One region of the Mesorhizobium sp. M1307 genome, then DNA from elsewhere that is predicted to be linked to it. Evidence: riboswitches for the same ligand, from Rfam matches in the RefSeq annotation. Region 1 holds a riboswitch; the other holds the start of a gene.
What was found. Region 1 has a riboswitch for S-adenosylmethionine ahead of metX (homoserine O-acetyltransferase MetX). Riboswitches for the same ligand answer to the same signal wherever they lie in the genome.

Region 1 (15,796 bases):
GATAGACGTTGGTGACCAGCTCGCGTTCGCGCAGATAGGTGATGACCTCGTTGCGCAGCTCGCCTGGAACCCGGAACGCCAGCCCAATGCAGGAGCCGCCGCGGTCGAGGCCGAGCACCAGGCCCGGCCGTTCGCGCGTGCCGCGATGCACGAAAGAATAGACGCAGAGCGAACGGCGGTAGCCATGCAGGCGGGCGCGCCGCGTCTCGACATGCGCGAATCCCGGCCGCCAGATCAGTGAGCCGTAGCCAAAAACCCAAAAATCGCCCATATCGCCAAGCCTGATTGTGACGACCACCTCACCGGTGGTGTTTCAGTCCGTCTACCTGTTGTTGCCGCAAGCGACAGCCCGCCCCTGCCACCCGCGTTAACGAAAGCCGCAGCATGACGTCAAGTGACGAGCGCCCGCCGCCCAGCCAACGTCGCCGCCTGTTGTGGCTTGCCGCTTTCATTCTCGTGCTGTTCGGCATCTACAGCGCGGGCTGGTTCTACCTGGCGGACCTGGTCGAGAGCGCGACCGACAAGGCGGTCGCCGATCTCGACGACAAAGGCATCAGGGCCGACTGCGCCAATCTCGCGGTCAGCGGCTATCCCTTCAGCTTCACCCTTTCCTGCGACAGCCTGGCTTACGAGGACGACAGCCGCAACGTCGCGGCATCGACAGGCAAGATCAACGCCGCCACGCAGATCACCCGGCTTTTGTCGCCTGCCGCCGAGATCAGGGGGCCGCTCAGGACCTCAGTTCCCGGCATGACCCCGCTCTGGATCGACTGGGATGATCTGCGGGCCGACATGAAGCTGTCCTGGCCGCTGCCGAGGCGCCTCTCGCTGCAGGCAGAAGGCCTGTCCGGCCAGACCGATCCGGCAGACGACACCGATCCCGTCTCGCTGTTCAGCGCCGGAACTGCCATCGGGCAATTGCGCCCAAACGGCCCGGACATCGACTATGCCGGCAATTTCACCGATCTCGAAATCGACGCGGCGGCCATCGACGGGCGCGTCTTGCCGCCGCTCGACGGCAGCGGCGACGTGACGCTGAAGAACGGCGTGACGCTGATCAAGGCAAATCCGAAGAGCCTGCGCGGCCAGGCGGCCGAAATCCACAAGCTCGATCTGTCGTCCGGAACTGCGCGCATCACCGTTTCCGGACCGCTGTCGGTCGATGACGACGGTCTCATAAATGCCGACCTGACGATCAGGCTCAATGATCCAAAGGCCGTGGCGGCAATCCTCGCCACCGCCATCCCCGAGCAGAAGAAACAGATCCAAACCGGCTTTGCCGGACTGGCGCTGCTCGGCAACCAGCCGTCGATGCCGCTGAAGATCGTCAGGGGCAAGGCCTCGCTCGGCTTCATCCCGCTCGGCAAGATCAAGCCGCTCGACTAAAGTATCCGCGTTGGTCAAGGGACAGATGGTGTCCAGGTCCGATTGTCCCTGAGTAGTGCGTTTGCGAGGATGATGAGCTTTCGCATGATGGCTGTGATGGCGAGTTTTGAGGCTTTGCCGTCGGCCGTGAGCTGGTGGTATTTTGCCTTTAGATCGGGATTGAAGCGTTTCTGTGAAACGATGAACCGCTCTAAGCCGGGCCGGTCTGCGATCGGCTTACCGCGGCCTATCCCTTCGGCGGATGTTCGATCGCCTGGCGGCCGAAATCCGGTACGTCGATGTCCTGGCCGGCCTCGATAATCGAGCGGCGGACGGCGCGGGTGCGGGTGAACAGGTCGAACAGTTTTTCGCCGTCGCCCCAGCGGATCGCCCGCTGCAGCGAGGACAGATCCTCGGAAAACCGCGCCAGCATTTCGAGAATGGCGTCCTTGTTGTGCAGGCAGACGTCGCGCCACATGGTCGGGTCGGACGCCGCGAGACGGGTGAAGTCGCGAAAGCCGGAAGCCGAGTATTTGATGACCTCGGACTTGGTCACCGACTCCAGATCGTCGGCGGTACCGACGATGTTGTAAGCGATGATATGCGGCAGGTGCGAAACGATGGCCAGCGTCATGTCGTGATGCTGCGGGTCCATCGTATCGATGTTGGAGCCGCAGCGGCGCCAGAATTCCGAGAGCTTTTCCAGTGCTGCGGGATCGGTGCCGGGCAGCGGCGTGAAAATGCACCAGCGGTTCTCGAACAGTTCGGCAAAACCGGCGTCCGGTCCCGATTTTTCGGTGCCGGCCAAAGGATGGGCAGGGATGAAGTGCACGCCATCAGGCACGTGCGGCTGCATCTGCGCGATCACCGACGCCTTGGTCGAGCCGACATCGGTGAGGATGGCGCCCTTCTTCAGCGCCGGCGCGATCTCTGCGGCGACCGTGCCTGAAGAGCCGACCGGCACCGAAACGATAACCAGATCAGCATCGCGAACCGCCTCTTTCGCATCCGTCGTATAGGTGTCGCCAAGGCCGAGTTGGCTCGCGCGTGCCAGCGTCGCGTCGCTGCGCGTCGAAATCGCGACTTGGCCGGCGAGTCCCTCGCGGCGGATGACGCGGGCCAGCGACGAGCCGATCAGGCCGATGCCGACCAGCGCGATCTTTTCGAACATCGGTGAGGTCATGGTGTTCTAGCTTTTCAGGAATGTCGCGAGTGCTGCGACAACGCCGCGATTGGCCTCTTCGGTGCCGATGCTCATGCGCAGCGCGTTCGGAAAACCGTAGCCGGAAACGCGCCGCAATATGTAGCCGCGCGCACTGAGGTAGTCGTCGGCGGCCGCCGCCGAATGCTTTTTGTCCTCGGGAAAGTGGATGAGGATGAAATTGCCGACGCTCGGCGTCACCCGCAGCCCGAGCCCGCTTAGTTGCTCGCTCAGCCAGGCTAGCCAGGTCTCGTTGTGCGCGACGCTGCGTTCGATATGGGCGCGGTCGTGGATCGCCGCGATGCCGGCCTCGATCGCCGTCGCATTGACGTTGAAAGGCCCGCGCACGCGGTTGATCGCGTCGATGACGTGCATTGGCGCATACATCCAGCCGATCCGCGCCCCGCCCAGGCCTAATTTGGAGAAAGTGCGGGTCATGACCACGTTTTCCGCGCTGCCCACCAACTCGACGCCGGCTTCATAGTCGTTGCGCCGGACATATTCGGCGTAAGCTGCATCCAGCACCAGAAGCACGTTTCGCGGCAGGCCGGCATGCAGGCGGCGCACCTCCTGGAACGGCACGTAGGTGCCGGTTGGATTATTTGGATTGGCAAGGAAGATGATCCGGGTAGCCGGCGTCACCGCGGCGAGGATCGCATCGATGTCGGCGCGTTCATCGGTCTCCTTGACCGTTACCGGGACGGCACCGGCCGACTGTATGTAGATCTTGTAGACCATGAAGCCGTGTTCGGTGATGATGGCTTCGTCGGCGGGTGCGAGATAGGTCTGCGCCAGCAGGCCCAGAATCTCGTCGGAGCCGTTCGAGCAGACGATGTTCGCCGGGTTGAGCCCGTGCACCTCGGCGATCGCTTCCCTCAGGCGCCTGGCGCTGCCGTCGGGATAGACCGCGAGCTTGTCGGCGACCGCGCGCGCGGCCTCTATCGCCTTTGGCGAAGGACCGAGCGGGTTCTCGTTCGCCGACAATTTATGGACCTTGGCGGCACCTTCAGGCGCCGCGCTCTTGCCGGGCACATAGGCTTCGATGTCCATGATGCCGGCGCGGGGCCTTGGACGTGTCTGATCCGGGGTCTGGCTCATTTCATGAAATCCGTCGAGAGTGCCTCCATCGGGAGGCCGCAGCGGAAATACAAGCCGTGGCCCGGAATGTCGAGGGGCGGCAATTCGGGATCAAGAACTTGCCGTTGACGAACCCACGCGCGAGTCATAGAAGAGCATCGACAGTTCCGTGGTGATTTGGCCGGTCGGCTTGCAGCCACGTTAAACAACTTGCTAAAGGGCCGTTTGCATCTTGTAACCGGCTTTGCGAAGGCATGGCCGGTTTTTTGTTGCCCTGACTGGCTGTTGCCCGGACCGGCGGACAACGGAAGGCCGGGCAAGGAGATGTAATGGTCGTTTTGCGCGCTCGAAAAACCAACAACGAGGCCGACCAGCCGTCGAGCCCGGTGTTGCGTTTCGGCGCCGACAAGCCGCTCAAGCTCGACGCCGGCACGCTGCTGTCGCCGTTCCAGATCGCCTACCAGACCTATGGCACGCTCAACGACGCGCGTTCCAACGCCATCCTCGTCTGCCATGCGCTGACCGGCGACCAGCATGTCGCCAACACCAATCCGGTGACCGGCAAGCCGGGCTGGTGGGAGGTGCTGATCGGCCCCGGCAAGATCATCGACACCGACCGTTTCTTCGTCATCTCGTCAAACGTCATCGGCGGCTGCCTCGGCTCCACCGGCCCCGCCTCGACAAGTCCCGCCACAGCCAAGCCTTACGGGCTCGACCTGCCGATCCTCACCATCCGCGACATGGTGCGGGCGCAGTTGATGCTGGTCGAGCATTTCGGCATCGAACAGCTGTTCAGCGTGCTGGGCGGCTCGATGGGCGGCATGCAGGTGCTGCAATGGGCCTCCAGCTATCCCGAGCGCGTCTTCTCGGCGCTGCCGATCGCCACCGGCGCCCGTCATTCCTCGCAGAACATCGCTTTCCACGAGGTCGGCAGGCAGGCAGTGATGGCCGACCCGGACTGGCACGGTGGCAAATATTTCGAGCATGGCAAGCGGCCGGAAAAAGGGCTGGCGGTGGCGCGCATGGCCGCCCACATCACCTATCTGTCGGAAGCAGCGCTGCACCGCAAGTTCGGCCGCAACCTGCAGGACCGCGAAGCGCTGACCTTCGGTTTCGATGCCGACTTCCAGATCGAGAGCTATCTGCGCCATCAGGGCATGACCTTCGTCGATCGCTTCGATGCCAACTCCTATCTCTACATGACGCGGGCGATGGATTATTTCGATCTCGCCGCCGACCATGGCGGCCGGCTGGCCGATGCCTTCGCCGGCACCAAGACGCGCTTCTGCCTGGTTTCGTTCACTAGCGATTGGCTGTTCCCGACCGAGGAGAGCCGCTCGGTCGTGCACGCGCTGAACGCGGCCGGCGCCTCGGTATCGTTCGTCGAGATCGAGACCGACCGCGGCCACGACGCCTTCCTGCTCGACGAACCGGAACTGTTCGCCGCCATCAAGGGCTTCATCGCCTCGGCCGCTCGGGCGAGAGGGCTCGGCGCATGACCCCGAAAAGTTGCGGACCGTTCGGATCAGGACCATGCGCCAGGCATCAGCGCATGACCCCGAAAAGTTGCAGACTTTTCGGATCAGGATCATGCGCCAGGCAAGAGCCGAAGGCATGAGCGTCAACCGCGCCCAGCGCGTCGACCTCGAAGTCGTCGCCGATCTCATCCCGCCGCAGTCGCGGGTGCTGGACGTCGGTTCCGGCGACGGCCTGCTGCTCGAATTGCTGCAGGAGACCAAGAAGGTCGATGGCCGCGGGCTGGAACTGTCGCAGCGCGGCGTCAACGAATGCGTGGCGCGCGGCCTGTCGGTTATTCAAGGCGATGCCGACAAGGATCTCCAATTCTATCCCGACAAGGGTTTCGACTTCGTCGTTCTGTCGCAGACCTTGCAGGCGACCCGCAATCCGAAGCTGGTGCTCGACGAACTGCTCCGGATCGGCAACCGCGCCATCGTCTCATTCCCGAATTTCGGCCACTGGCGGGTGCGCCTTTCGCTGCTCTTCAACGGCCGCATGCCGGTGACCAAGGACCTGCCCTATTCCTGGTACGACACGCCCAACATCCATTTCTGCACCATTCGCGACTTCGTCAATCTGTGCGACGAGCTTGGCGCGACGGTGGAAAAGGCAACCGCGCTCGACGCCAACGGCCAGCGGATCGGCTTCTCGATGCCGTGGTGGTTCTGGAACTTTTTCGGCCAGCAAGCGGTATTTCTGCTGAAACGATAAGAGCCAATCGTGGCAGATCGTCCCCCTATTCAAGCACGTCCGTGGCCTTGTGCGGGTGCTGGACGCCATCAACGAAGACCACGTCGGACCGGGAATTGCCGGTACGCAGCGGCAATATCTCCTGATAGGCGGGCGAGTCGTACCATGCGCGCGCCTGCTGCCTGTCGGGAAATTCGATGATTATGAGATAGCCGGGCCAGGTGTTTTCAACGATTTCCACCTCGCCTCCGTGCACCACGAAGCGGCCGCCAAACGGTTCCAGCGTGGCATCGATCTTGTGCAGGTACTCGACGATCTGCGGTCCCGGCGTGACCTGGCGCATATGGGCGACGGCGTAGGCGGTCATGGCGTATCTCCTTGTGGTCGAAGGCCGGACAACCGGCTTGATGGGAGCAGTTTGCCGAGACGTAATGCGCTGGTCGATTACCCCAGAGGTAATGACACTGAATACAAAAACGAAGCGCGGCTGCCGTCACCTGAAAGATATTTCCGCCTGGCACCGATGATTTCCACCCACCTGCGCTGTCCTTATCGATGAGCGCGCCTGGATGGTCCGGCGGCCGGAAACGAGAGGTGATCCATGGGATCGTTGCAAAATCAGAATGTCGTCGTCGTCGGAGGCAGCCGTGGTGTCGGCCGCTCGATCGCGGAGGCCGCTCTCAAGGAGAAAGCGACGGTGCTGGCCGTTGCCCGCGGAAAACAGGCCCTGGCGCAATTTGCCTGGGAGGTCTCGGGCGTGAAGACGCTCGCGGTCGATGCTACGGTGGACTCCGCCCCGGATAAGGTCTTCGCCGCGCTTGAGCCGGACGTGCTGGTGATCTGCGCAGGTGCGCTGGCGCCTTCTGCGCCGGTGCATGAACAGAACTGGAAGGCGTTCTCGGCAAATTGGGACACGGACGTCAAGGCGTCGTTCCTGTTTTGCCGGGCCGCTCTGCGGCGTCCGCTCAAGCCGGGGACCCGGATCGTTCTGATCTCCAGCGGCGCGGCCTTGACCGGCGGACCACCGAACGCCGGCGGCTATGCCGGCGCAAAACGCATGCAGATGTTCCTGGCCGGTCATAGCCAGAAGGAGGCCGACCGGCTTGGCCTCGGCCTGCGCTTCATGGCGCTCGCGCCGATGCGCATCATGCCGGAAACCGGCGTGGGCAAGGCCGGCGTCGACAGCATAGCGGCCTATATGGGCATCCAGCCGGCGGACTTCATCGCCGCCATGACCGACATGCAAACGCCGGCCGATGTCGGACGGGCGGTGGTCGCACTCGCCACCGGCCAGCCGCAAGGCAGTTCCTTCATGGTGAGCGGTAGCGGGCTTGCCCCGGCCGCCTGAGGGGCGCGTAATGCAACGCTCGCTCGTAACCGCACAAGCCACATGACAGACGCTCAACCACCTCTGGAACCAGCACGCCAGCCGATCCTCGATCGGCTGGCCTTCGAGAAGGTCACGGCCGCGCATCGCCGCGAGCTCAAGCTGCATTGTTATCGCATGATGGGTTCGCTGCACGAGGCCGACGACCTCGTCCAGGACACGTTGCTTCGCGCCTGGCGCGCAAGATCGGAGTTCGACGGGCGAGGTTCGGTTCGCGGTTGGCTCTACATGATCGCGACCAACGCTTGCCTCAACGCCATCAAGGCGAGGTCGAGGGCGCGTCGCATTCTCCGGGAACCCGGACGGCAGCCCTCGCACGGGGCGGCCATAGGCGGGCCGGTAGCCGACATCGCCTGGCTGGAGCCCTACCCCGACGCCGAGCTTCCAGACATTGCCGGCAGCGAGCCAGGTCCGGAAGCCCGTTACGAGAGCCGCGAGGCCGTCCAGCTCGCCTTCGTCGCGGCGATCCAGGATCTGCCGCCCAGGCAGCGCGCCGCGCTGCTGCTTGCCGACGTCCTCGGATGGTCGGCCGTCGAGACGGCGCGTTTGCTGGGCGGATCGACGGCTTCGATCAACAGCGCGTTGCAGCGCGCCCGCGCAACCCTTGCAGCGCGCTATCCTCAGGGACGGCCGGCCAGCCGATCACGGCCCAGCCCCGAAGAAGGCCTGCTGCTCGAACGCTACATGCAGGCTTGGCAGGCCGCCAATCTCGACAGCTTGATCGAGCTGCTGCGTGAGGACGCCATCTATACCATGCCGCCTTGGCGTGAATGGTATCAAGGCCGCGAAGCAATCCGCGGTTTCTTCGAGACCGTCTGGCCGAGGTTTGGCGGCTTTCGCACGCTGGCCACCCGTGCCAATGCCCAGCCGGCGGTCGCGGTTTATTCCCGCAGCCACGACGGCCCTGAATGGCGGGCCCATTCCCTGCATGTGTTCGACGCAGCCGAGGGCGGGATCGCTTCCTTGACGATCTTCATAGGGCCGCTCGGGCCATCTCTGTTCCCGGCCTTCGGCCTGCCACCAGCTTAGCTTACCCCTGGGCCAGCCTTATCGGTCGAGTTCCGGGAAATATGGGTCCGAGAAAAACCTTCGGTCGCGCTCGCCTTGCAGGCAGTCGATCGGTGCGTCGATGCGGATCGTCCTCGGATCCACCTTGGGATACTCGATGCCGCTGACCTCGAGGATCAGTTTGCGGCGAGTGGCGGTGGCGAATTCGGAAGCAGCATAGATCGGCAGCACGAACGAGCCCGGCCCGCCGGTGACGCATTCGGCATAGTACCGGTCGAGATGGCTGAAGGTGGGTGACGGGCTGATCAGGATCGGCAGCCCGTTGATGACGATGCCCTTCGCCAGCGCCGCATCGCGTGCCGTTGTGACCGGCAAGCCGGTGTTGTTTGGGCCGTCCCCCGAGACGTCGATGACGCGGCGTTTGCCGGTGAAGGCCGTGCCGTTGAAAAGCTCGGCACCGAAAGCCACAGCACCGGAAATCGAGGTGCCGCGAAAGCTCCTGAACGGGCGGGCCGCGATCTTGTCGGCGAAAGCGTTGGCGCTCTCCTTGCTGTCGACGACCTGCCAGGCAATGACCGCATCGTCGCGGATGGTGCCGGCCCATTCGAAATAGGCGATGGCGATGCGGCCGAAGGTGCCGGCACGCACGGCGTTGATGAAGTCGGGGTGGCGCAGCGCCGCGACATAGCCGGCGCGCTGCAGGGCAAACTCCCTTTCATCCATCGACTGCGAGATGTCGACGGCCAGCACCAGCTCGACATCGACGGCAATTGCATTGGCCGGTGCGGCCGCAGGTGCCGCCGGGGTGCAGGCAAGGCAGGCGAGCAGGGCGAGAGCGTCAAGCATGGCCGATCGGAACGTTCCCATCTGAAACGATCGCGACAGTTTTTCGCCGCGATCGCGGCGAAATAAAGCTTGCCTTCTATTTCTTTCGGCCAGCCGAAACGACAACCGGGGGCGGTTCGATGGCACCTGCCCTGATACGGGCCGGCTTGAGTGGCGGCTGGCCGGCATCCTTGACGATGGTCAACGCCCGCCGGAAGAAGCGGGCATTGTGCTGGCCGCGGCCGATATTGAGGATCGCGGCGTCGGGAAGGCGCTTCTCCAGCATCGACAGCACTTGCCTCAGCGTTGGGCCGTCGAACGCGTCCAGCGCCTCGTCGATGATCACCCATTTCGGCCGTCGCAAGGCCAGCCTGGCAAAGGCCAGCAGACGCTGCTCGTCGTCGCTGAGCTCACGCTCCCAGCGCGCCGAGCGATCGAGCGAGGACGACAGGCGTTGCAGCCCGACATCGGCCAGCACCTCCGAGATCTCGGCATCGCTCGCCTCCGCCGCGCCGTCTGAATGGTTGAGCACCTCGCGCAGCTTGCCGAGCGGGAAATAGGGGGTACGCGGAACAAAGATCGGCGCTTCTCCGGCCGGCATGCCGATCCGTCCGCTGCCCCATGGCCACAGACCGGCAATGGCCCGGAAGAACAGCGTCTTGCCGGCGCCCGGATCTCCGGTGATCATGACCCGGTCGCCGGCGCGGATTTCGACATGCGGCTCGGCAAGCTTGGTGCATCCCTCCGGCGAGGCGACCTCGAGTTTCTCGAAGGTCAGGCTGCCGTCCGGGTTTTCGCCGAACGAAATGCGCCTTTCCGTATGGTGCAGCGCGTCGGTGTCGCCAAGCGCGATGCGAAAGTCGGCGACCCGCATCAGCGTAGCGCGCCAATCGGCGATGCCGCCGATATTGTTGATGAACCAGCGCAGCGACGAATGGACCTGGTTGAAAGCGCCGACGGCCATCATCAGGCCGCCAAAGCTGATATCGCCGGCGAAATAGACCGGTGAGGCGACCAGGATCGGTGCGACGACAGTGATCCAGCCATAGGTGTCGGTAACCCAGGAAAGATTGATCTGGGCGCTGTAGATGCGCCGCATGGCGCCCAGCACCATGCCGAGATCGAATTCGAGCCGGCGCCTGGCATCGGCCTCGCCGTGCGCCAGCGCGATGGCATCGACATTCTCGTTGACGCGAACCACCGAGGAGCGCAGCTCCGCTTCACGCGTATAGCGATCGTTGTTGAAGCGGATCAACGGTCGCCCGACCAGCCAGCTCAACCAGGAGGCGGTGCCAGCATAAAGGATCGCCGCCCAGACCATGTAGCCGGGTATGGCCAGCAAATGGCCGCCTATGTGGAAGACGAAGCCGGAAGACAGCGACCACAGGACCCCAACGAACGAGGCAAGCAGGATGCAGGACTGCAGCAGGCCGATGCCAAGACCGGTGGAAAGATCGGAGAGATGCCCGGCATCCTGCTGCAGGCGCTGGTCGGGATTGACGCCGATGGCGCCGGCATGGGTCAGCCGGAAGGCACGCGCCGGCCGCATCCATTCGTCGATCAGGTCGAGCGTCAGCGCCTCGCGCAGCTTCAGGCGGAGCATCTGGTCGAGCCAGGTCTGGCCGACATTGAGCACCACAAGCCCGCCGGCGATGCCGGCAAAGACCAGAAGCTGATGCAGGAAAGCCGGCATGTCGCGCCGCGCAAGCGCGTCGTAGAAAGGCTGGTTCCAGCGATTGAGCAGAACCTGCCCGATTGAGCTCGCCACGATGACGGCGACGATGCCGATCGCTGCCCAAAGCAATTGTTTTCGCAATGGCGAGCTGGTCAGTGCCAATTTGATTGTTGCCAGCTGCTCACGCAGGCTGCTGGCTTCGATCGACGTGGCAAGCTTCTGGGCGCTGGCCTCGACATCCGGACGATCATCCATCGGTTAAATCCTTGCATTCGGAGCAATGCCAAACCGGTCATAGGATCGGCCGCACGGCCTTCAATCGGACAGCAAACCTGATATCGTCAGATAGGCGTGAAAAAGCACGTCTCGGATCACGAACGCGTCATCCTGGCGGTGCCGGGTGTTCGGCCCGCGACAGCCGGCCAAGCGTCGGCGCGCCATGCGGCGAGAGAACCGGCACGAAGACGCGGCGGGACGCGCGCTGGGCAACCGGCACGCCTTGATAGAGCCGCTTCTGCGCCTCGACGACAATAACGCCCGAAAAGATCGGCCAGAAGCGCCGGCCGGCGCGTTCCAGCACGTTATGGAACTGCATCATGAAACGTCGCGGCGACGGCGGGAAGAACAGCGCATCGGACCACGCCGCCGGCGTGAAATTCGCTTCGCGCAGCAATTCGGTCAGCTGGCCGCGCGAGAACGGTCGGCCATTGCCGAAAGGCGTATGCTCGAAGCGTGCCCAGACACCGCGCCGGTTGGGCACGACGATGACGACGCGGCCGGCCGGCGACAGCACCCGCCAGATCTCGTTCAGCGTCTCGCGCGGGTTCTCGACATGTTCGAGCGAATGGACGAGCAGCATGCGGTCGATGCAGGAATCGACCAGCGGCAGTTCCTCATCGAAGACCAGCGCGGTCGCCGTCGGCCCGGTCGCCGGCCAGACCACCGCGCCCTGTGTTGCCGGCATGAAGGCAAAGACACGCTCGGCATCGCTGCCGAAGCGTTCCAGCCACGGCAAGGTATAGCCGAGGCCGACCAGCCGCTCGTTGGGCACGACGGCCCATATCGAGGACAGCGCCATGGTGATCGAGCGTTCGGCCAGGCGGCCGAGCGTGGTTGAATAAAACGAACGGAGATCGACAATGTCTGAATGCATGCGCGGAACGGTAGCTTCGAAGCAGTCCAAGTTCAACAAAGGCAGATGACATCGGCTGGCAGGCGCCCTATGTCTGCGGCAATAAAGGGAGAGATGCGATGCCGGTCGAGATCGAACAATTCATGTGCCGCAGCGACAATTTCGGCGTGCTGGTGCATGACCCGAAAAGCGGTCAGACGGCGCTCATCGATGCGCCCGAGGAGGCGCCCATCCTGGCGGCGATCAAGCGCACCGGCTGGACCCCGACGATGATCCTGACCACTCACCACCATCTCGACCACGTCGAGGCCAATCTGGCGCTGAAGGAGCGCTTCAAGCTGCGCATTGTCGGGCCGGAAGCCGAAAAGGCAAAGATTCCCGGCATCGACGAAACTGTCGAGCAAGGCTCGGTCGTCCATCTCGGCGACGAGCGGATCGAGGTCATCGCCACACCCGGCCATACCGCCGGCCATGTCACCTATCATCTGCCGGCGTCGAAAGTGGCTTTCGCCGCCGACACGCTGTTTGCGCTCGGCTGTGGGCGGCTGCTCGAATGCAAGCCGCCGGTGATGTACGAATCCCTGAAGAAGCTCGCGGCGCTGCCGGCCGAGACGGTTATCTATTGCGGCCATGAGTATACGCTGGCCAATGCCCGTTTCGCGCTCACCGTCGACCCGACCAATTCGGCGCTGAAAGAGCGCGCCGCCAAGGTCGAGGCGCTGCGCGCCGACGGCAAACCGACGCTGCCGACGACGATCGGCGAGGAACTGTCGACCAATCCGTTCCTGCGCTGGCACGATCCGGCGATCCGCAGGCATCTCGGCCTGGAGAAGGCCTCGGATGCCGAAGTGTTCGCCGAGATCCGCAAGCGCAAGGACAATTTCTGAGCGGCGCCAGGAGCTAGGGTCATGACCAGTTCCGCCGAAATCATCGCCCTGCTCGGCCTGAAGCCGCATCCGGAAGGCGGCTGGTATGCCGAGACCTTTCGCGACGGCGCGGAAGGCGCCCGCGGCCATTCGACGGCGATCTATTTCCTCCTGGAGAAGGACCAATTGTCGGCCTGGCACCGGGTCAGGGACGCGGCGGAGGTCTGGCACTTCTATGACGGCGCGCCGCTGGCGCTGTCGATACACCGAGAAGGCGGTCCCGTCATCGAGGAGATCCTCGGTACGGCACTTGCCGCGGGCGAGCGGCCGCAGATCGTCGTGCCGGCAGGCTGGTGGCAGTCGGCGCGCAGCCTCGGCGAATGGACCCTGGTCGGCTGCACCGTGGCGCCGGGTTTCGATTTCGCCGCCTTCGAACTCGCCGAACCAGGCTGGCTGCCGGGCACGCCCTAGGCACCTTAGCCCAACAGGAAACCCAGCGTGACCGCCAACTGGCCGACGTAATACAGCACCCAGACTGCATGGCGCACCCAAATGCGGTGCGGCGAGATGGCGGGCAGCAGGAACTTTTCCGCAGCGAGCAGCCCGTCGGACAGCATGAGCAGGACGACGCCGACGACGACCCAGACGCTGTTCAGGGTGAGCGCCGCAATGCCCATGGCAAGCAGTGCCGCGGCATGGATGCCAATCGGCAAACGCAAGGCCGGGCCGATGCGGCGCCAGAGCGCGAAAACCATCGCCAGCGCCAACACGGCCATCGCCAGGGCGATAATTCCTCGCCACGGTTCGGCCGAGAGCAGCCCGAGGCCGCTGCCGGCGCGCAGGAACAGCACGACGTAAAGCACATGCGCGGCAAGAAAACTGGCCGTGCCGCCAAGAAATGCCTTCTCGCCGTCGCGCGACAGGAAGGCGTCGCCGATGGCACTGGCGCCCAGCGCGGCGACGAGCAGCCATGGGCCGCCCTGCTGCGCGACCAGCACCGCCAGCATCGCCACCGCCAATGTCCTTGCCGCCGACCGCGAAAGGCGCGGCGGCATGCCGAGGCTGAACGCGTAAATCACCGCCGCCGCCAGCGAAAACAGCAGCGTCGCATTGGCATTGGCATCGATGCCGCCGGAAAACGGCATCAAGCGTTTGCCTCGCTCGTAGCCCTCTTGCGCAGCAACAGCGATTTCGCCGCCAGTGCCGCGCCGCCGGTGATCAGCACGCAGGCGGCGAGGATGCGCCATGACGGCTCGGCGAAGCCGGCGGCGATCAGCACCAGGGTGGACAGCAGCGGCGCGGCATAGCTCGCCGCCCCCAGCACCTGGATGTTGCCGCGCTTGACGCCGATGTCCCAGGCATAGAACGCCGCCCCCACCGGCATCAGACCGAGGCCGAGCACGGCCAGCCACTGGCCGGCGCCGGCGGGCAGCACCGTCTGTTCAAGCAACAGATGGCAGATGAGCGAAAGGGCCGCGGTGGCGGCGCAGAACCAGGTGACGATGCTGGTCGGCACCGACGGGAAGCGTCGCGACAACAGCGAATAGGACGACCACAGCACCGCGCAGACGCCGGCCATCGCGTAGCCGAAGGCATAACGCGCGTCGAAGGCAAGCCCGCCGCCCTTGGTGACGATCAGGACCGTGCCGGCAAGGCCGAGCAGCGCGCCGGCGACGTGGTTCCAGGCCAGCCGCTCGCCCGGCATCAGCGCCGACCCCAGCACGATCAGCAGCGGCCACAGATAGGCAATCAGGCTGGCCTCGACGGCCGGCGCATTGCGCAGCGCGGTGAAATAGAAGAAGTGGTAGCCGAACAGGCCGGCAATGCCGATCACCCAGACCTGGCGCGGTATCTTCGCGGCCCCGTCGGCTGCCGGCATGAACAGCCGGGCAACCAGCCCGACGCAGGTGCCGATCGTGAAGGTGATTGCTGAAAGCAGGAACGGCGGCACGGCGCCCGAGGCATCCGTAAGCAGCGCCAGCAGCGCCCACATGGCGACCGCGCAGAAGCCGATCAGTGTTGCGCGCGCCATACCCGTCGCCCCCTGCCCATCGTTGGCGGCGCACCATCACGCCTATTCGTTTGCTTCGAACCGCTCTGCGCTGATCGTCAGCGGGCCGATTTGCGTGCTGACCGTGGCGCGGATCGGCGCATATACGCCGCTTTGGCCGACCGGTGCAAACGTCACCATGATGCGGCTGCGTTTCTTCAGGTAGTTCAGCGCCTTGCGGTTCTTGCGGTAACCGGCCACCGGCTCGAAGCCCAGCCTGCAGGTGACCGTATCGCCCTTGTAGCCGGCCACCGAGATCGACCCTTTGGACTCGTAGGTCAGTTTCAGATCGGCACGCATTTCGCCGTCATAGAGCTTCACCGTGCGCCCGCAGACCTGGTCGAGGCTGTCGGCATGGATGACGGTGGCGGCCATCGGATCGAGGACCGATACGAGATGGCTGCCGGCCAGCGGTATCCAATTCTCGGGATTGCGCTTCTTCGGCTCAGGCACGACCTTGGTCGAGGTGACGACGCCGTTGGCAAACTGGATGTCGATCATCGATGCCTTCTTGCCGGACGTGTAGTCGGCGTGGAACGCTTGCGGCTGCAACTGCTTGCCCGAAATCTTGCCCTTCGACGAGATCGTGCCTCGCGTGTCGTCGAACAAAGTGGCGAGCCCGGCGGCGGAAACGCTGCCCTCGATCGAATAGGTGTCGCCCTCGTAATGGCTGGAGAATTTCGCCTTGGCCACGGAGAGGCCGAGGAACGACACCGAATATTCGCCCGTGAAGGATTGCGGCTCAGCGGCCGAAACCGTCGTCGAAAGCGCGACGGCCATCAGCACGACCAGGGCATGGAGGAAAGAACGAGGCATGGCGGGTCCTTGATTGTCGACCGGACGGGGCGGCTCCGGTCTGGCATGTCCCTGTGCGACCGCTTATAGGCTGAATTCCGGCCTTAATGTGAAAGGCGCCGTCGGCAGGCAACGTTGGGGCTGGTCGACAGCCAAAATAAAAAACCCGCCTCGGCGGGCGGGTCGTTGGAGCCAATTAGCACCATA
Region 2 (15,796 bases), on a different contig from region 1:
GCAATGGCGGTCGGCAACGCCGTGCTCGACGTGGTGCTGGAAGACGGCTTTCTCGAAGACGTCCGGCGCAAGGCACTGCTGTTGAAGCAGGGGCTCGCTGGCGTCGCCGACGAATTTCCGGATGTTATCGAAAGCATCAGGGGTAACGGCCTGATGCTCGGGCTTAAATGCGCGATGCCCAACACCAAGGTCACGGTGGCACTGCGTGACCAGCATCTCTTGACGGTTCCGGCAGGCGACAACGTTATCCGCCTGCTACCGCCTCTCACCGTCACCGACGCCGAGATCCACGAAGCGCTCGAGCGCATTCGTGCCGGCGCCAAGAGCCTGGCGGATGCCATCGTCGCTGCCGCTGCGAAGTAATCCTGGAATTTCTGATGTCCCTTCGCCATTTCACCGATCTTTCCGCCGTTTCCGAAGGCGATCTGCGCTTCATGCTCGACGACGCAGCGGTGCGAAAGGCAAGGCTCAAGGCCGGCGAACACAGCAAGCCGCTCGAAGGCAAGGTGCTGGCGATGATCTTCGACAAGCCGTCGACGCGCACGCGCGTGTCGTTCGACGTCGGTATGCGGCAGTTGGGTGGCGAGACGATCATGCTGACCGGCACCGAGATGCAGCTTGGCCGTTCGGAGACCATTGCCGACACGGCCAAGGTGCTGTCGCGCTATGTCGATGCCATCATGATCCGCACCACCTCGCATGACCGGCTGCTGGAACTGACGGAAAACGCTACGGTCCCCGTCATCAACGGGCTGACCGACGAGACCCATCCCTGCCAGCTGATGGCCGACATCATGACCTTCGAAGAGCACCGCGGTCCGGTGGCCGGTAAAACGATCGCCTGGACCGGCGACGGCAACAACGTGCTGCATTCGCTGCTGGAGGCATCCGCGCGGTTCCATTTCAAGCTGAACGTCGCCGTGCCCGAGGGCAGCGAACCGGCCCAGAAGCATGTCGACTGGTCGAAAGCCAATGGCGGCAAGCTGAAATTCACCCGTTCGCCCGAGGAGGCCGTTCAGGAGGCCGACTGCGTCGTCACCGACTGCTGGGTGTCGATGGGCCAGGAGCACCGTGCCCGCGGCCACAATGTCTTCCTGCCCTATCAGGTCAATGCGGCACTGATGGCGAAAGCCAAGCCGGACGCGCTGTTCATGCACTGTCTACCGGCGCATCGCGGTGAGGAGGTTACCGACGAGGTCATCGACGGACCGCATTCGGTGGTGTTCGATGAGGCCGAGAACCGGCTCCATGCCCAGAAGGCGGTCTTGGCCTGGTGCCTGGGCGCTTGATACGAGCCGCGGTGATCCGGGCCGGCCTGATCTGCGCCGCCTTGATCTGGGCCGCCTTGATCCGGGAGTTGGTGGTGCCTATCTCAGGCGCATCACGCAAATCGAGCGCGTCTCGTCGCATGCGCCCCGGAGGGCGGTATCGCCGCGCCCCGGAGCTTTGTCATGTTGGAAACTCATCAATTGGCTGAACATAAACCCAAGCTCGGCGAATTCGGCTACGCCGGCGACGACCATGTCGTGCCGTTCGAGGTCGGCCCGCTCGACGTGCGCGGTCGCACCGTCCAGCTCGGGCCGATGCTCGATGCTATTCTCAGCCGCCACGACTATCCCGAGCCGGTCGCCCGGCTCCTGGCTGAAGCCTGTGTGTTGACGGTATTGCTCGGAACTTCGCTGAAGTTCGAGGGCAAGTTCATTCTGCAGACCCGCACCGACGGGCCGGTCGACATGCTGGTCGCGGATTTCTCCACGCCGCACGCGCTGCGCGCTTATGCCCGCTTCGATGCCGACCGGCTGCAGGCTTTGACTTCTGCCGGCGAGACGTCACCGCAGACGCTGCTCGGCAGCGGCGTCCTGGCGCTGACCATCGACCAGGGCGCTCACACACAACGCTACCAGGGCATCGTCCAGCTCGACGGCGTCACACTGGAAGATGCCGCACGCACTTATTTCCGCCAGTCGGAGCAGATTCCGACCGACCTCCGGCTTTCGGTTGCCAAGCTTCTGACGCCCGGCGTCGGCGGTGCCCGCGAGCAATGGCGGGCCGGTGGCCTGCTGGCACAATTCCTGCCGCAGTCGGCGGAGCGCATGCGTGTACCCGACCTTCCCGGTGGCGACGGCGATCCGCGTGAGGAAATCCACGATCCGACCGACAATTCCTGGCAGGAGCTGCTGGCGCTGGTTGGTACTATTGAACCGACCGAGCTGATCGATCCGACGATCGGCGCCGAACGGCTGCTTTACCGGCTTTTCCACGAGCATGGCGTCCGCGTGTTCGGCGGGGTGCCGGTCGCCGACCAGTGCTCATGCTCGAGGGAGAAGATCCACGGCATCCTCGAAGGCTTTTCCGCCGAGGAGATCAGGGACAGCACCGAGGATGGCAGCATTCACGTCGCCTGCGAATTCTGCTCGAAGCAATATGACTTCGACCCGGCGGAGTTTGCAGCGGCCGGATGACGGCCGTCAATTGACGGTGCGCCGCATTCCCGGCAAGTCGAGCGAGAAGGCGGGGATGGCGACGTCGAACGTCTCGCCCCGCTTGTTGCGCATGGTGTAGTGCCCGACCATGATGCCGGACGGCGTCGAGAGCGGGCATCCAGACGTATACTGATAGCTGTCGCCGGGGTTGAGTCCGGGTTGCTCGCCGACGACCCCGGGGCCGCGCACTTCCTCGACCTTGCCGGTGCCGTCGGTAATGTGCCAGTAGCGCGACAGAAGCTGCACGAACTCATCCGACTGATTGTCGATGGTCACCTGATATCCCCAGACATAGCGGTTTTGCGACGGGTCGGAGTGATCCTCCAGATAGAACGGCCTGACCTGCACTTCGATGTTGCGGGTGACGGCGCTGTACATAAACTGCTCCAAAGCAATGTAGATGGAACTTTCGACGCTCAGCGCAGTTTGATCAACGATGCGCGTCATCTCCTTGCCCGACTCGAGCGCAGGTGCCGAAAAACAATGTCATTTGAGTGACACATGACAATGATGGTGTGCAGGCTTGTGCCGGGCGACTCAGCGTTCTGTCGAATTGTTGAAAACGGCCATCATGCGGCCGGCACTTCTGGAGTGACCAGATCTCGATGGAACCGACATTCGCAGCCGCCCTCCTTTCCATAGCCCTCCTTCTTTCAAATCTCGCGAGCATCCTGTTAGCTTCGCTGAAGCTGAAGCGACCAGCCAGGATCGCACCGCCCGCGGCCAACGCGCCGCCGGTATCGATCGTCATCCCGGCGCGCGGCGTCGAGCCGTTTGCCGAAGAGACGCTGGAGCGCGCCTTCTCACTCGACTGGCCGCGTTACGAACTCATCTTCTGCGTTGCCCATGCCGACGACCCGGTGGTCAAGCCGATCACCGCCGCAATGGCGCGCTTTCCAGCTATTCGCGCCCGTCTTCTAGTCGGTGACGACCGCATCAGCGGCAATCCAAAACTCAACAATTGCGTGAAGGGTTGGGAAGCGGCGCATTATAGCTGGGTCATCCTTGCCGATTCCAACGTGCTTATGCCGAGCGACTACGTCCAGCACCTGATGGCGGCGTGGCGGCACGACACCGGCCTCGTCTGCTCGACGCCGATCGGCTCGCGACCGGACGGCTTCTGGGGGGAGGTCGAATGCGCCTTTCTCAACACGCTGCAGGCACGCTGGCAGTACGCCGGAGAGGCGCTCGGCCTCGGCTTCGCGCAGGGCAAGAGCATGTTGTGGAATAAGCCGATGCTCGACGCCAATGGCGGCATCTGCGCGCTTGCTGCCGAGATCGCCGAAGACGCCGCCGCGACCAAGCTGGTCAACGGGCTCGGACTGCGGGTCAATCTTGTCGCCTCGCCCTTCGAACAGCCGCTCGGCCGGCGCACGTTTGGCGAGATCTGGTCGCGGCAGGCGCGCTGGGCGCGGCTGCGCCGCGTCACCTTCGCGCTGTTCTTCGCCCCCGAGATCCTGATCGGCGCAGCGCCGCCGCTGGTGCTTGCTCTGATCGCGGCGGCTGACGCCGGCGTCAGCCTGCCGGCAACCGCCATCGCCGTGCTGGTCGCGGCCTACCTGCCGGAATGCGCCTTGGCCTCGGCCAAGGGATGGCACCTGTCGCTGCGCACCATCCTGGCGATGATGGCGCGAGACCTGATGCTTCCCGCCATTTGGGCGCGCGGATGGCTGAGCGGCGCCGTCGACTGGCGCGGCAATGTGATGACTATCCAGACCAAGGCCGTCGCGGAGCTGGAAGAGACCCCGTCCGGCGCCTGATCGGCGCGTCCCCGCTCGCCTCTGTTCGGCCAGCCCTTATCCGGCAACTCTCAGTGCCTGCTCGATGTCTTCGAGCAGGTCGTCGGCGTCCTCAAGGCCGACTGACAGCCTGAGCGTTCCCGGTCCGATGCCGAGCTCGGCGCGGGCTTCATCGGTCAAGTTCTTGTGTGTAGTCGTCGCCGGATGGGTGATCAGACTCTTGGCGTCGCCGAGATTGTTGGAAATCAGCACGACGTCGAGTGCGTTCTGGAAGGCAAAGGCCGCCTGCTTGCCGCCCTTCACATCGAGGCAAATCAGCGTCGAGCCGCCCGACATCTGCTTCTTGACCACGGCCGCTTGCGGGTGGTCGGCGCGGCCGGGATAGATGACGCGGGCGATTTGCGGGCGCTCGGCCAGGAAATCCGCGATGCGGCCGGCACTTTCCGTCTGCTGGCGTACGCGCAGCGGCAGCGTCTCCAGGCCTTTCAGCAGCGTCCAGGCATTGAAGGGCGAGAGGCTCGGGCCGGTGTGACGGAAATAGTCATGCAGGTTCTCGTCGATCCATTTCTTGTCCGACAGAACGATGCCGCCAAGACAGCGCCCCTGGCCGTCAATATGCTTCGTGGCCGAATAGACGACGATATGGGCGCCGAGCTGCAGGGGTTTCTGCTGCAAGGGCGTGGCGAAGACATTGTCGACGATCAACCTGGCGCCGTTCGAATTGGCAAGTGCCGCGACGGCGGCAATGTCGACTACCTCCAGCGTTGGATTGGTAGGGCTTTCCAGGAAAAACAGTTTGGTGTTGGGCTTGACCGCCTTTTGCCAATTGGCGATGTCGGTGCCGTCGACCAGCGTTGCCTCAATGCCGTATTTCGGCGCCAGCGTCTCGACCACCCAGCGGCAGGAGCCGAACAGCGCGCGCGCCGCCACGATATGGTCGCCCGCCTTGGCGCTGCACAGCAGTGCTGCCGTCACCGCCGCCATGCCGGATGCCGTGGCGCGCGCGTCCTCGGCTCCTTCCAGCGCGCACATGCGTTTTTCAAACATGTCGACCGTCGGATTGGCATAGCGCGAATAGATGAAGCCCGGCTCCTCGCCCTTGAAGCGGGCCTCCGCCGCTTGCGCTGTCTCGTAGACATAGCCTTGGGTGAGATACATCGCCTCGGAGGTCTCGCCGAAGCCGGAACGCAGCGTCCCGGCATGCACGAGTGCGGTCTGAGGCTTCCAGTCGCGCTTCTTGGTCATCATTCCATCCAAACACCAAAATTGGTCCAAACAACAAAAAACCGGTCGCGAAAGTCGCAACCGGTCCTTATGGCCTTGCGGCCCGACGGTCCTTTAGCGACTTGTTTAACGTGGCTGCAAGCCGACCGGCCAAATCACCACGGGATAACGAGCTTTAGACCCGCGCCACGCTTGCGTCAATTGCCGGCATGATTAAGAGGGTTGTACCAAGCAGGTGCCAAAGGCGTCTACGGTCGGACCTGCGACAGAACAAGACCTCGCCCGGCGTTCGAACGGAGCCAGACCCTTGCGGCAGACAGGCATTCTTCCCGATCAGGATATTTCCACGCTGTTCCAGACGGGCGCGCTGAAATCGCCGCGCACGCTCGATGCCGATCAGATCCAGCCGGCCAGCCTTGACCTCAGGCTCGGCGACAAGGCCTGGCGGGTGCGCGCTTCCTTCTTGCCCGGCCCGGACCACAGGGTTGTCGACAAGCTCGACCGGCTGAAGCTGCACGAGATCAACCTCGCCGAAGGTGCCGTGCTGGAAACCGGCTGCGTCTACATCGTGCCGCTGCTCGAAAGCCTGGCGCTGCCCGCCCATATTTCCGCCTCCGCCAACCCGAAAAGCTCGACCGGACGGCTCGATATCTTCACCCGGGTAATGACCGACCGTGGCCACGAGTTCGACAAGATCGCCGCCGGCTATGAAGGCCCGCTCTATCTGGAGGTCAGCCCGCGCACTTTCCCGATCGTCGTGCGCACCGGCTCGCGGCTGTCGCAGATCAGGTTCCGCACCGGCAATGCGCTCTTGTCGGAAAGCGAGCTGCACGACCTGCACCGCGCCGAGATGCTGGTCGCCACCGAACCACCTAACATCTCAGGCGGCGGCATCGCGCTGTCGATCGACCTCGACGGCGACAAGGATGGGCTTGTCGGCTATCGCGGCAAGCACCACACCGGCCTGGTCGACGTCGACAAGCGCGCCGCGCAGGATGTCGTCGATTTCTGGGAGCCGCTCTACAAGAGCGGTGCCGGCGAGCTGGTGCTCGATCCGGACGAATTCTATATTCTGGTGTCGCGCGAGGCGGTGCATGTGCCGCCACTCTACGCCGCCGAAATGACGCCTTTCGACCCGCTGGTCGGCGAGTTCCGCGTCCATTATGCCGGTTTCTTCGACCCGGGTTTCGGCCATTCGGCGTCGGGCGGCACCGGCAGCCGGGCGGTGCTCGAGGTGCGTAGCCACGAAGTGCCGTTCATCCTCGACCACGGCCAGATCGTCGGACGGTTGGTCTACGAGCACATGCTGAAACGGCCGCGGGCGCTCTACGGCACAGATCTAGGCTCGAACTATCAGGCGCAGGGCCTGAAACTGTCCAAGCATTTCCGCGCCGCCCGCTGAGCTTGTTCGCAATTCCGTCAGCCGCGAAACAAATATTCTTTCGCGGCGCCAAGGCAGCCATGAAACTGACCGACAAAGAGCAGTTCTCGCACTGCCAATCGCTTCTTCCCCCAAAATCCTCTGGTTTGCTTCTCGTCGTCAAGTGAGGCGCTTGAGCTGGACTGCAAGGGGAACAACTGCTTGTCGATACATCCCAGCACATGGGCTCTGGCGGAGTCGATACCGCAGGCTCTGCCATTGTCGTTCAGTCTGTCAGCGCCGAGTGCGGACGTCATGCGATCCGCGTTGCGCATCAGAAAGCTCACTTGCGATTTCGAATAACCGGTGGCCAGAAGCCGGTTAGTCATCGACATCCGGGCTTCGCGATAGGATTTTGCGCTGCATTGTCCGGCGCTGTAAGCCGCCGGGGAGAAATAGGCGAGGAACAGGACTAAATTTACGACACAGTGCCAATCCGCAGGCCGTTCATTTTTCGCTCCTGAATTCTGTCACCAGTTTACAACGCCTTCACCGCCACCTTCACCGGCTGCTCGATTTCAAGCGGGTTGCGCAGCGGCAGGCCGAAATCCTGCGCCTCGATTTCGAATACGTCACCGGCCTCGGTCCTGATGCCGTCGGCGAAGGACAGCGTCGCCGTGCCGAACATGTGCACATGCACGTCGCCCGGCTGGCGGAAGGCCGAGTATTTGAAGTGGTGATGCTCGAGATTGCCAATGGTGTGCGACATGTTCGCCTCGCCCGACAGGAACGGCTTTTCCCAAAGCAGCTTGCCGTCTCGAAGGATGCGTGAAGCGCCGCGGATATCGGACGGCAGGTCGCCGATCAGGATCTCCGGCCCGAACGCGGCGTTGCGCAGCTTGGAATGGGCGAGGAAGAGATAGTTCACACGCTCGGTGACGTGGTCGGAAAACTCGTTCGACAGGGTGAAGCCGACACGGAACGGGGCGCCGTCGTCGCCGATCACATAGATCCCGGCGATTTCCGGCTCCTCGCCGGCATCCTGGGCGAAGGCCGGCGACATAAGCGCCGCACCGGGCGCCACCGCCATGGTGCCGTTGCCCTTGTAGAACCATTCCGGCTGCACGCCGATCTGGCCCTTCGCCGGCTTGCCGCCCTCGAGCCCCATGCGGAACATCTTCATGGAATCGGTCAGCTGTTCCTCGCCGTCCGTGCTGAGCTTCTTGTGCATGGAATCGCGGGTCGCGGCGGAGCCGAGATGCGTCAGCCCGGTGCCGGTGAGATGGAGATGCGCCGGATCGGGATGGTTGATCGGCGACAGCAGCCGGCCCTTCTTGTAGGCTGCGTCGAGATCGACGGTTTCGCCGAAGCCTTTGCGCTCGATCAGGGCGACAAGCCCGCTGCCGGTACGCGCGGCTTCCATCGCCAGCGAATAGACGCTGCGGGCGCCGTTGATGACGCGGGTCTTGCCGCCGTTGCGGGCAACGACGCGGATCGTCTCGGCGTCGTCGAGGATTTGTGAGATCAGCATGGTAACCCTCTCTGAATTGTGGGCTGGCCTGCCCTTTCTCGGCAAACCCTGCCCTGCGCGGCCCGGACCCTGTCCGCGCCTCGGTTGAAATTCTTCGTCCGGATTGCGCTCGCGGATCAGGTCCCTCGGGGGACTTCTTTGCGCCGCCCGGCAGCGCCGCGATGTGACCCGTATGCCTCCTGGTTGCCTCTCAAGCCTTGTTCTTGTTGTAGACGTCGAAGACGACGGCGCCGAGCAGCACTAGGCCTTTGACCACCTGCTGCCAATCGACATTGACGCCCATGATCGACATGCCGTTGTTCATGACGCCCATGATGAAGCCGCCGACCACCGCGCCGATCACCTGGCCGACGCCGCCCATCGCCGAAGCGCCACCGATGAACACCGCGGCGATGACGTCGAGCTCGCTGCCGAGGCCGGCCGCCGGCACAGCCTGCCCCAGGCGCGCTGCGATAATCAGGCCGCCGAGTGCCGACAGCACGCCCATATTGATGAACACCATCAACGTCAGCCGTTCGGTCTTGATGCCCGATAGCTGGGCTGCCTTGGCATTGCCGCCCATCGCATAGATGCGACGGCCGATCGTCATGCGTTTGGTAACGAAGACGAACAACGCGATCAGCACGCCCATCACCATGAGAACGATGGGGAGGCCCCTATAGGTGGCGAATTGGTAGACGAGAAACAGCGCCAGCGCGCTGATCACCAGGGTCTTGACGACGAACAGCGAGAAGGGCTCGGCTTCGTAGCCATGCTTCTCGCGGGTGCGCCGTGCCCTGAGCCCGAAAAAGGCATAGGCGAGCACGGCGACGAGGCCGATCACGATCGTCGTCAGGTGCAGCGTCAGGCCGCTGCCGACAATGGTTTTGCCGGCGGCGTTCACGGTTGGCGGTATCAGCGTCAATGGGCCGATCAGGTCCGGAATGAAGCCGGAACTGAGCGCCTTGAAGCCGACGGGAAGCGGCCCTACGGAAGACCCGCCACCCAGCAGCGCCTGGCAGATGCCGCGGAAGATCAGCATGCCCGCCAGCGTGACGATAAAGCTCGGTATTCGGTGATAGGCAATCCAATAGCCTTGTGCCGCGCCGATTGCACCACCGACGATCAGGCAGATGATCGACACCACCAGCGGATTGCTCAATGGGCCAAGCGGCCAGATGACCATCATCATCGCCGCCAGTGCGCCGATGAAGCCGGCGACGGAGCCGACGCTGAGATCGATGTGACCCGAAACGATCACCAGAAGCATGCCCAGCGCCATCACGATGATGAAGCTGTTCTGCTGCACGAGATTGCTGAGGTTCACCGGCTTGAACAGCGTTCCGGACGTGGTGAACTGGAAGAACACCATGATTGCGATCAACGCCAGCACCAACCCGTATTCGCGCAGGTTGGTGACCAGCGCCGAGACGGCAATGCGAGGTCCCTGTTGTAGATCCTGGGCAACGCCGGTCTGCGGCCCGGGAGCGCTTTCGGTGCTCATGATGCTTTTCCTTCTCCGCGGACGATGGCGCGCATTATCTTTTCCTGGCTGGCGTCGCTTGCCGCCATTTCGCCGACGATGCGTCCTTCGTTCATGACGTAGATGCGGTCGGTGATGCCGAGCAGTTCGGGCATTTCCGACGAGATGACGATGATTGCCTTACCCTCGGAGGCGAGACGCGCGATGATCGTATAGATTTCATACTTGGCGCCGACGTCGATACCGCGTGTCGGCTCGTCGAGGATCAGCACTTCCGGATTGGCGAACAGCCATTTCGACAGCACCACCTTCTGCTGATTGCCGCCAGAAAGGTTGCCGGTCATCTGGTAGACGCTCGAGGCGCGGATATTGGTCCTGCCGCGATAATCGTTGGCGACCGAAAGCTCGCGCAAATCGTCGATCACGCCGTGGCGCGACACGCCGGGCAGGTTGGCCAGCGTGATGTTGTGCTTGATGTGGTCGATCAGGTTGAGACCGTAGGTCTTGCGGTCCTCGGTAACGTAGGCGATGCCGTGTTCCACCGCCTTGCTCACCGAAGAGACGTCGATCGGCTTGCCGTTGAGGAACACCTCGCCGGTGATGCGACGGCCATAGGACCGGCCGAACAGGCTCATTGCAAACTCGGTCCGGCCGGCGCCCATGAGCCCGGCAATGCCGACCACTTCGCCCTTGCGGGCGTTGAGGTTGATACCCTTGATGACCTGCCGCTCGGCATGGATGGGGTGGTAGACCGACCAGTTTTTCACTTCGAGAACGGTCTCGCCGATCCTCGGCTCGCGCGGCGGATAGCGGTCGTCAAGCGAACGGCCGACCATCGAGGTAATGATCCGGTCCTCCGAGATGTCCTTCTTGGCCAGCGTCTCGATGGTCCGCCCGTCACGGATGATGGTGACCTTGTCGGCGACCCGGTTCACCTCGTTGAGCTTGTGCGAGATCAGGATCGAAGTGATGCCTTGCCGCTTGAATTCGAGCAGCAGATCGAGCAGCGCCTGGCTGTCCTTTTCGGACAGGCTCGCGGTCGGCTCGTCGAGAATGAGCAGCTTCACTTCCTTGCTGAGCGCCTTGGCGATCTCGACCAGCTGCTGCTTGCCGACGCCGATATTGGTGATCAGCGTGTTGGCGTCTTCCTTGAGGCCGACCTTTTTGAGCAGGGCGCTGGTGCGCGCCTCATTGGCATTCCAGTCGATGACGCCGTATCTGGCGTGCTCGTTGCCGAGAAAAATGTTTTCGGCGATCGACAGCATCGGCACCAGCGCAAGCTCCTGGTGGATGATGACGATGCCCTTGCGCTCGCTGTCATGGATGCCTTTGAAATGGCACTCATCGCCGCGATAGATGATCTGGCCGTCATAGGTGCCGGACGGATACACACCCGACAGCACCTTCATCAGCGTCGACTTGCCGGCGCCGTTCTCGCCGACCACGGCATGGATCTCGCCTTCCTCGACCATGAGCTTGACGTTCGACAGCGCCTTGACGCCGGGAAACGTCTTGGTGATGTCGCGCATCTCCAAAATCGTCGATGCCATTGAGAATACCACTCCTGCGAGGTCCGCAAACAATACCGGGCTGGCTCGCCAACGAAAAGGGGCCCTGCCTGCGCAGGACCCCAGGCTTTGTAACCGCGATTACTTCAGTTCTTCGGCCTTGATGTAGCCGGAGTCGACCACCAGGGCCTGGTAGTTCGACTTGTCGACGTCATGCGGCGTCAACAGGATCGAGGGAACGACCTTGACGTCGTTGTTGTAGGTCGTGGTGTCGAGGCCTTCCGGCTTGCCGCCCGAGAGCACCTTGTCGACGAGTTCGACCGTCGCCTTGGCGAGTTCGCGGGTGTCCTTGAACACGGTCGAATACTGTTCGCCGGCGATGATCGCCTTGACCGAAGCGGTCTCGGCGTCCTGTCCGGTGACGATCGGCCATGGCTGATCGGCGGTGCCGTAGCCTACGGCGCGCAGCGAAGCGATGATGCCGCGCGACAGGCCGTCATAGGGCGAGAGCACGCCATCGACGCGGCTGCCGTCCGAGTAGTTGGCGGAGAGCAGATTGTCCATGCGGGCCTGGGCGGTTGCCGCCAGCCAGCGCAGCGTGCCGACCTTGTCCATGCCCATCTGGCCGGACTTCACGACGAGGGTCTTGTCGTCGATCAGCGGCTGAAGAACCGACATGGCGCCGTTATAGAAGAAGAACGCATTGTTGTCGTCCGGCGAACCGCCGAACAGCTCGATGTTGAACGGGCCCTTCTTCTCGGGATAACCGAGACCCTTGAGCAGCGATTTGGCCTGGATGACGCCGACGCCGAAATTGTCGAAGGTGGTGTAGTAGTCGACATTTGGCGTCTTCTTGATCAGGCGGTCGTAAGCGACGACGACAACGCCGGCGTCATTCGCCTTCTGCAACGCATCGCCCATCGTGGTGCCGTCGATCGAAGCGATGATCAGCGCCTTCGGGCCCTTGGTGATTTCGTTTTCCAGCTGGCTGAGCTGGTTCGGAATGTCGTCCTGCGCGTACTGCAGGTCGACAGTGTAGCCCAAAGCCTCGAGCTGGGACTTGACGGCGTCGCCGTCGTTGATCCAGCGCTGCGAGGTCTTGGTGGGCATCAGCACGCCGATCAGGCCTTCGCCCGCCTGCGCCGGCAGCGTCATGGCCGCGATGCCTAGGGCCGCGACGGCGGCCAGTGTCTTGATGATCTTCACATTAACTCTCCCTGGTTGATGGACGCGTACCCTTGGGTTTCGTGGGCCGCGCAATCGTGCAGGAGCGCCAAACGCGCCGCTGCCGTCAATCGATCTCCGGTATCCTCCCAATCGGCCCCGAGACTCTGGTTTCAATCGATACGAGTTTTCCCTCGTCACCGACCGTCAAGCCTCAGGACGCGCGAAGGGTGTGTCGCTTTGCCATAACTGTCAAATGCGATCTTTGATGGTTGCTATATCGAGACTGATATGGCTTAGGCTAGTGACGACGCTGCCGGATCCAGCCAGGGCGCCGGGCGTAAGAGTAGGGAAGAATCATGGCGGCACTGCGAAATCCTGACGGAATATCAGCCAGTTACGATGAAATCCCGGGTGATGGCGGAACCTTGCTGCGCAGCGGCTTGAGCCTGCGTCACATGCGCATGATCGCAGCCCTCGACGAGCACGGCCGGGTGAGTGCCGCGGCCCAGGTCATGAACATCTCGCAGCCGGCGGCCTCGCGCATGATCGCCGAGATGGAGGCGGTGCTCGACGTCAAGCTCTGCGAAAGGCTGCCGCGCGGCATCACGCTGACGCCCTATGGCAAGGCATTGGCACGGCGCGCGCGATCGATCCTGCTCGAGATGCGCGAGGTCGACCGCGAGATATTCGAGCTCAAGGCGGGCAAAGGCGGCTCGGTGTTCCTGGGCGCAGTCACGGCGCCGGCGATCGAGCTGGCGGTGCCGGCGATCCGCGAGATCCGGCGCCTCTATCCGCGCATCGAAATCACCATGCAGGTCGAGACCTCGAACGTGCTGGCGCGCGAGCTGATCGCCTCGCGCCACGATTTCATCATCGCCCGCATCCCCGACGACCTCAATCCGCGGCTGTTCGAAGCGCGCGTCATCGGCGTCGAGAAAGCCTGCCTGATCGTGCGCCGCGGCCACCCGCTGACCAAGGGCAAGGCGGTGCGGCTGGAAGACACCGCCGCCTATGATTGGGTTTTCCAGTCGGGCGGCTCGCCGCTGCGCCAGGCGATGGAGAGTAACTTCCTGAACCGAAACATCGCGCTGCCGGACCGCATCCTCAACACCAGCTCGCTGCTATTGACTCTGGTCATGGTCGCGCAATCCGACGCCATCGCGCCGGTGTCGATCCAGGTCGCGAAGTTCATCCAGAACCCCGAAGGCCTGGCCGGCGCTATCGATGTCGTCCAGACTGAATTCGACATCGAGGTCAGGCCCTACAGCCTGATCACGGTGAAGAACCGCGCGCTGTCACCGGCAGCCAAGATGCTGCACGATTTTATTTTGCGAGAGGTGGGCTGAGGGTTGGAGCGGGTAGCGGGCGCATCCCGTGGCCGGCCAGACGACCAGACAGGCCCGCCAGCAGCGGCGCCGATGCACGTCGGCCACTACTGCCTGATGCTCAAAAAAGGCCCGCCAGCAGAAGCCAGCGGACCAAGGGTAGACTTTCCGGTTGGGGTCATTCGAGGCCCCGCCGACCCTCAATGTGAGATATTCCACGAACTGGCACATCGGCCAAACAGATGAAAGACGGCCAGCCCGGGCCGTAAAACTGCCTATAAATCCGCTGGTTTTCAGCTTGGCCAGAACAAGTGCAATGCACCGGGGGCAAAAGCTGGAGCGGGTAGCGGGAATCGAACCCGCGCGTTCAGCTTGGGAAGCTGACAAGCTACCATTACATCATACCCGCGCTGGTTCCTCCGATATCATGGCCCGGCGCCGATGCGCAATCCGGTTTGAGGGCTCGGCTTGATGCAGGGCTATCAACTGCGTATTTCTAGGCATGTGCCCGAATCGCGGCACCCGACTGTGGAGACAGGCTTGTCCGCACTGAACCGCTTTCTCGGCGATACGCCGCTCCGGGTGATCCTGAAGCTGCTTGTGGTGTCGTTCCTCGTCGGGCTGGTCATGAATGCCTTCGGCTGGTCGCCGATGGATGTGCTTTATGGCATTCGCAAATTCTTCATCGACCTGTGGAATTTGGGCTTCCACGCCATCGACCGCTTTCTCGGCTACATCCTGCTCGGTGCCGCGATCGTCGTGCCGGCCTTCATCCTGCTCAGGATCGCTAACTACCGGAAGTGAATTTTCAGGCGTAGCCCGCCGCCACCTCGAACAGGATGGCGTGCCGTGCAGCAAGTGCTGCGACATCCGTCGAATAGCCTCCGCCGATAACGCCGCATACCGGTATGCCAAGCGTGCGGAAATGGCGGATCACTATATCGTCGCGGGCGCGCAGCCCGTCATCCGTGAGCGACAACCTGCCGAGCCGGTCCTCGACATGGACATCGACGCCGGCATTGTAGAAGACGAGGTCCCAGCGCCTTCGCGCCGACAGCTCCGGCAGGATGGCGTCCAGCCGCTCCAGATAGGCTGCATCGTCGGCGTCGTCGGGCAGGGCGACATCGAGATCGGAGGCGATCTTGCGCGCGGGGTAGTTGCGGTCGCCATGCATGGAGAAGGTAAACACGCGCGGCTCGTCGTTCAGGATATCCGCCGTGCCGTCGCCCTGATGCACGTCGAGGTCGACGACCAGGATGTTTTGGACAGCAGCTTCGGCGAGCAGCACCAGCGCGGCAACGGCTACGTCGTTGAAGGTGCAGAAGCCGGCGCCTTGCGCGCGCCGTGCATGATGGCTGCCGCCGGCGGTGTTGCAGGCGATGCCGTTCAGCAACGCCAGCCGCGCTGCCAGCACCGTGCCGGCCGTTGCGAGCTGCGCCCTCAGCGAAACCCGCGGTCCCACGGGAAAGCCGATCTCGCGCTCGATCGCCACCGGCACTTCGCAGGCAAGCACCTGGTCGACATAGTCGACCGCGTGGGCAAGCTTCAGCCATGATGGCCGCGCCGCCTCCGGCATGTTGAGCGCTTCGGGCTTCGCCAGGCCGCGTGCCCGCAAGGCATCCATCAGCAGCGGATATTTGCTCATCGGGAAGCGGTGGTTGACGGCGAAGCCGGCGTCGTAGTCGGGATGATGAACGATCTGCAAGGGCATGGGACGGGCGGTGCGCCAGAGGCGGGTTTCGGTTGACCATAGCGGCGTGGATGGTTGCGCGAGATCCGCAAACTGGGGCACATCGGCTAGCCGATCAAGCCGCAACAGGAAGCAACACGCGTTTGGAGCAGGCTTTACCCACCGAAGTCCACGCCACCGAAGCCAGGGCCTTCGTCGTCACCAACCGCTCGGTGCTCGCCATCGCCGTGCCGATGACGCTTGCCTATCTGACGACGCCGTTGCTCGGAATTGTCGACACGGCGGTGGTTGGGCAGTTCGGCGACGC

Region 2: it holds a riboswitch for S-adenosylmethionine, as region 1 does, so the genes downstream of both, NKH16_RS12895 (O-succinylhomoserine sulfhydrylase) here and metX (homoserine O-acetyltransferase MetX) in region 1, are expected to answer to the same signal.

The regions. Positions count from the first base shown of each region.
Region 1 is NZ_JAMYLR010000005.1:225,264-241,059, forward strand. It holds gene NKH16_RS09495 (gamma-glutamylcyclotransferase) at 1-271, opposite strand, end outside; gene NKH16_RS09500 (DUF2125 domain-containing protein) at 385-1,386, shown strand; partial or broken gene NKH16_RS09505 (IS110 family transposase) at 1,401-1,553, opposite strand; gene NKH16_RS09510 (prephenate/arogenate dehydrogenase family protein) at 1,613-2,548, opposite strand; gene hisC (histidinol-phosphate transaminase) at 2,555-3,664, opposite strand; SAM riboswitch at 3,803-3,880, shown strand; gene metX (homoserine O-acetyltransferase MetX) at 3,973-5,142, shown strand; gene metW (methionine biosynthesis protein MetW) at 5,258-5,872, shown strand; gene NKH16_RS09530 (DUF1330 domain-containing protein) at 5,898-6,218, opposite strand; gene NKH16_RS09535 (SDR family NAD(P)-dependent oxidoreductase) at 6,453-7,199, shown strand; gene NKH16_RS09540 (RNA polymerase subunit sigma-70) at 7,242-8,267, shown strand; gene NKH16_RS09545 (DUF1194 domain-containing protein) at 8,286-9,092, opposite strand; gene NKH16_RS09550 (ABC transporter ATP-binding protein/permease) at 9,169-11,001, opposite strand; gene NKH16_RS09555 (class I SAM-dependent methyltransferase) at 11,129-11,899, opposite strand; gene gloB (hydroxyacylglutathione hydrolase) at 11,998-12,765, shown strand; gene NKH16_RS09565 (cupin domain-containing protein) at 12,787-13,215, shown strand; gene NKH16_RS09570 (lysoplasmalogenase family protein) at 13,221-13,889, opposite strand; gene yddG (aromatic amino acid exporter YddG) at 13,889-14,776, opposite strand; gene NKH16_RS09580 (DUF3108 domain-containing protein) at 14,819-15,610, opposite strand.
Region 2 is NZ_JAMYLR010000008.1:168,248-184,043, forward strand. It holds gene NKH16_RS12870 (aspartate aminotransferase family protein) at 1-363, shown strand, start outside; gene argF (ornithine carbamoyltransferase) at 378-1,289, shown strand; gene NKH16_RS12880 (Hsp33 family molecular chaperone) at 1,452-2,462, shown strand; gene apaG (Co2+/Mg2+ efflux facilitator ApaG/CorD) at 2,469-2,861, opposite strand; gene NKH16_RS12890 (glycosyltransferase) at 3,089-4,243, shown strand; gene NKH16_RS12895 (O-succinylhomoserine sulfhydrylase) at 4,280-5,470, opposite strand; SAM riboswitch at 5,541-5,618, opposite strand; gene NKH16_RS12900 (2'-deoxycytidine 5'-triphosphate deaminase) at 5,754-6,848, shown strand; gene NKH16_RS12905 (hypothetical protein) at 6,866-7,201, opposite strand; gene araD1 (AraD1 family protein) at 7,345-8,337, opposite strand; gene mmsB (multiple monosaccharide ABC transporter permease) at 8,528-9,820, opposite strand; gene mmsA (multiple monosaccharide ABC transporter ATP-binding protein) at 9,817-11,349, opposite strand; gene chvE (multiple monosaccharide ABC transporter substrate-binding protein) at 11,449-12,513, opposite strand; gene NKH16_RS12930 (LysR family transcriptional regulator) at 12,831-13,820, shown strand; tRNA gene NKH16_RS12935 (tRNA-Gly) at 14,135-14,208, opposite strand; gene NKH16_RS12940 (DUF6460 domain-containing protein) at 14,340-14,603, shown strand; gene NKH16_RS12945 (histone deacetylase family protein) at 14,608-15,510, opposite strand; gene NKH16_RS12950 (MATE family efflux transporter) at 15,561-15,796, shown strand, end outside.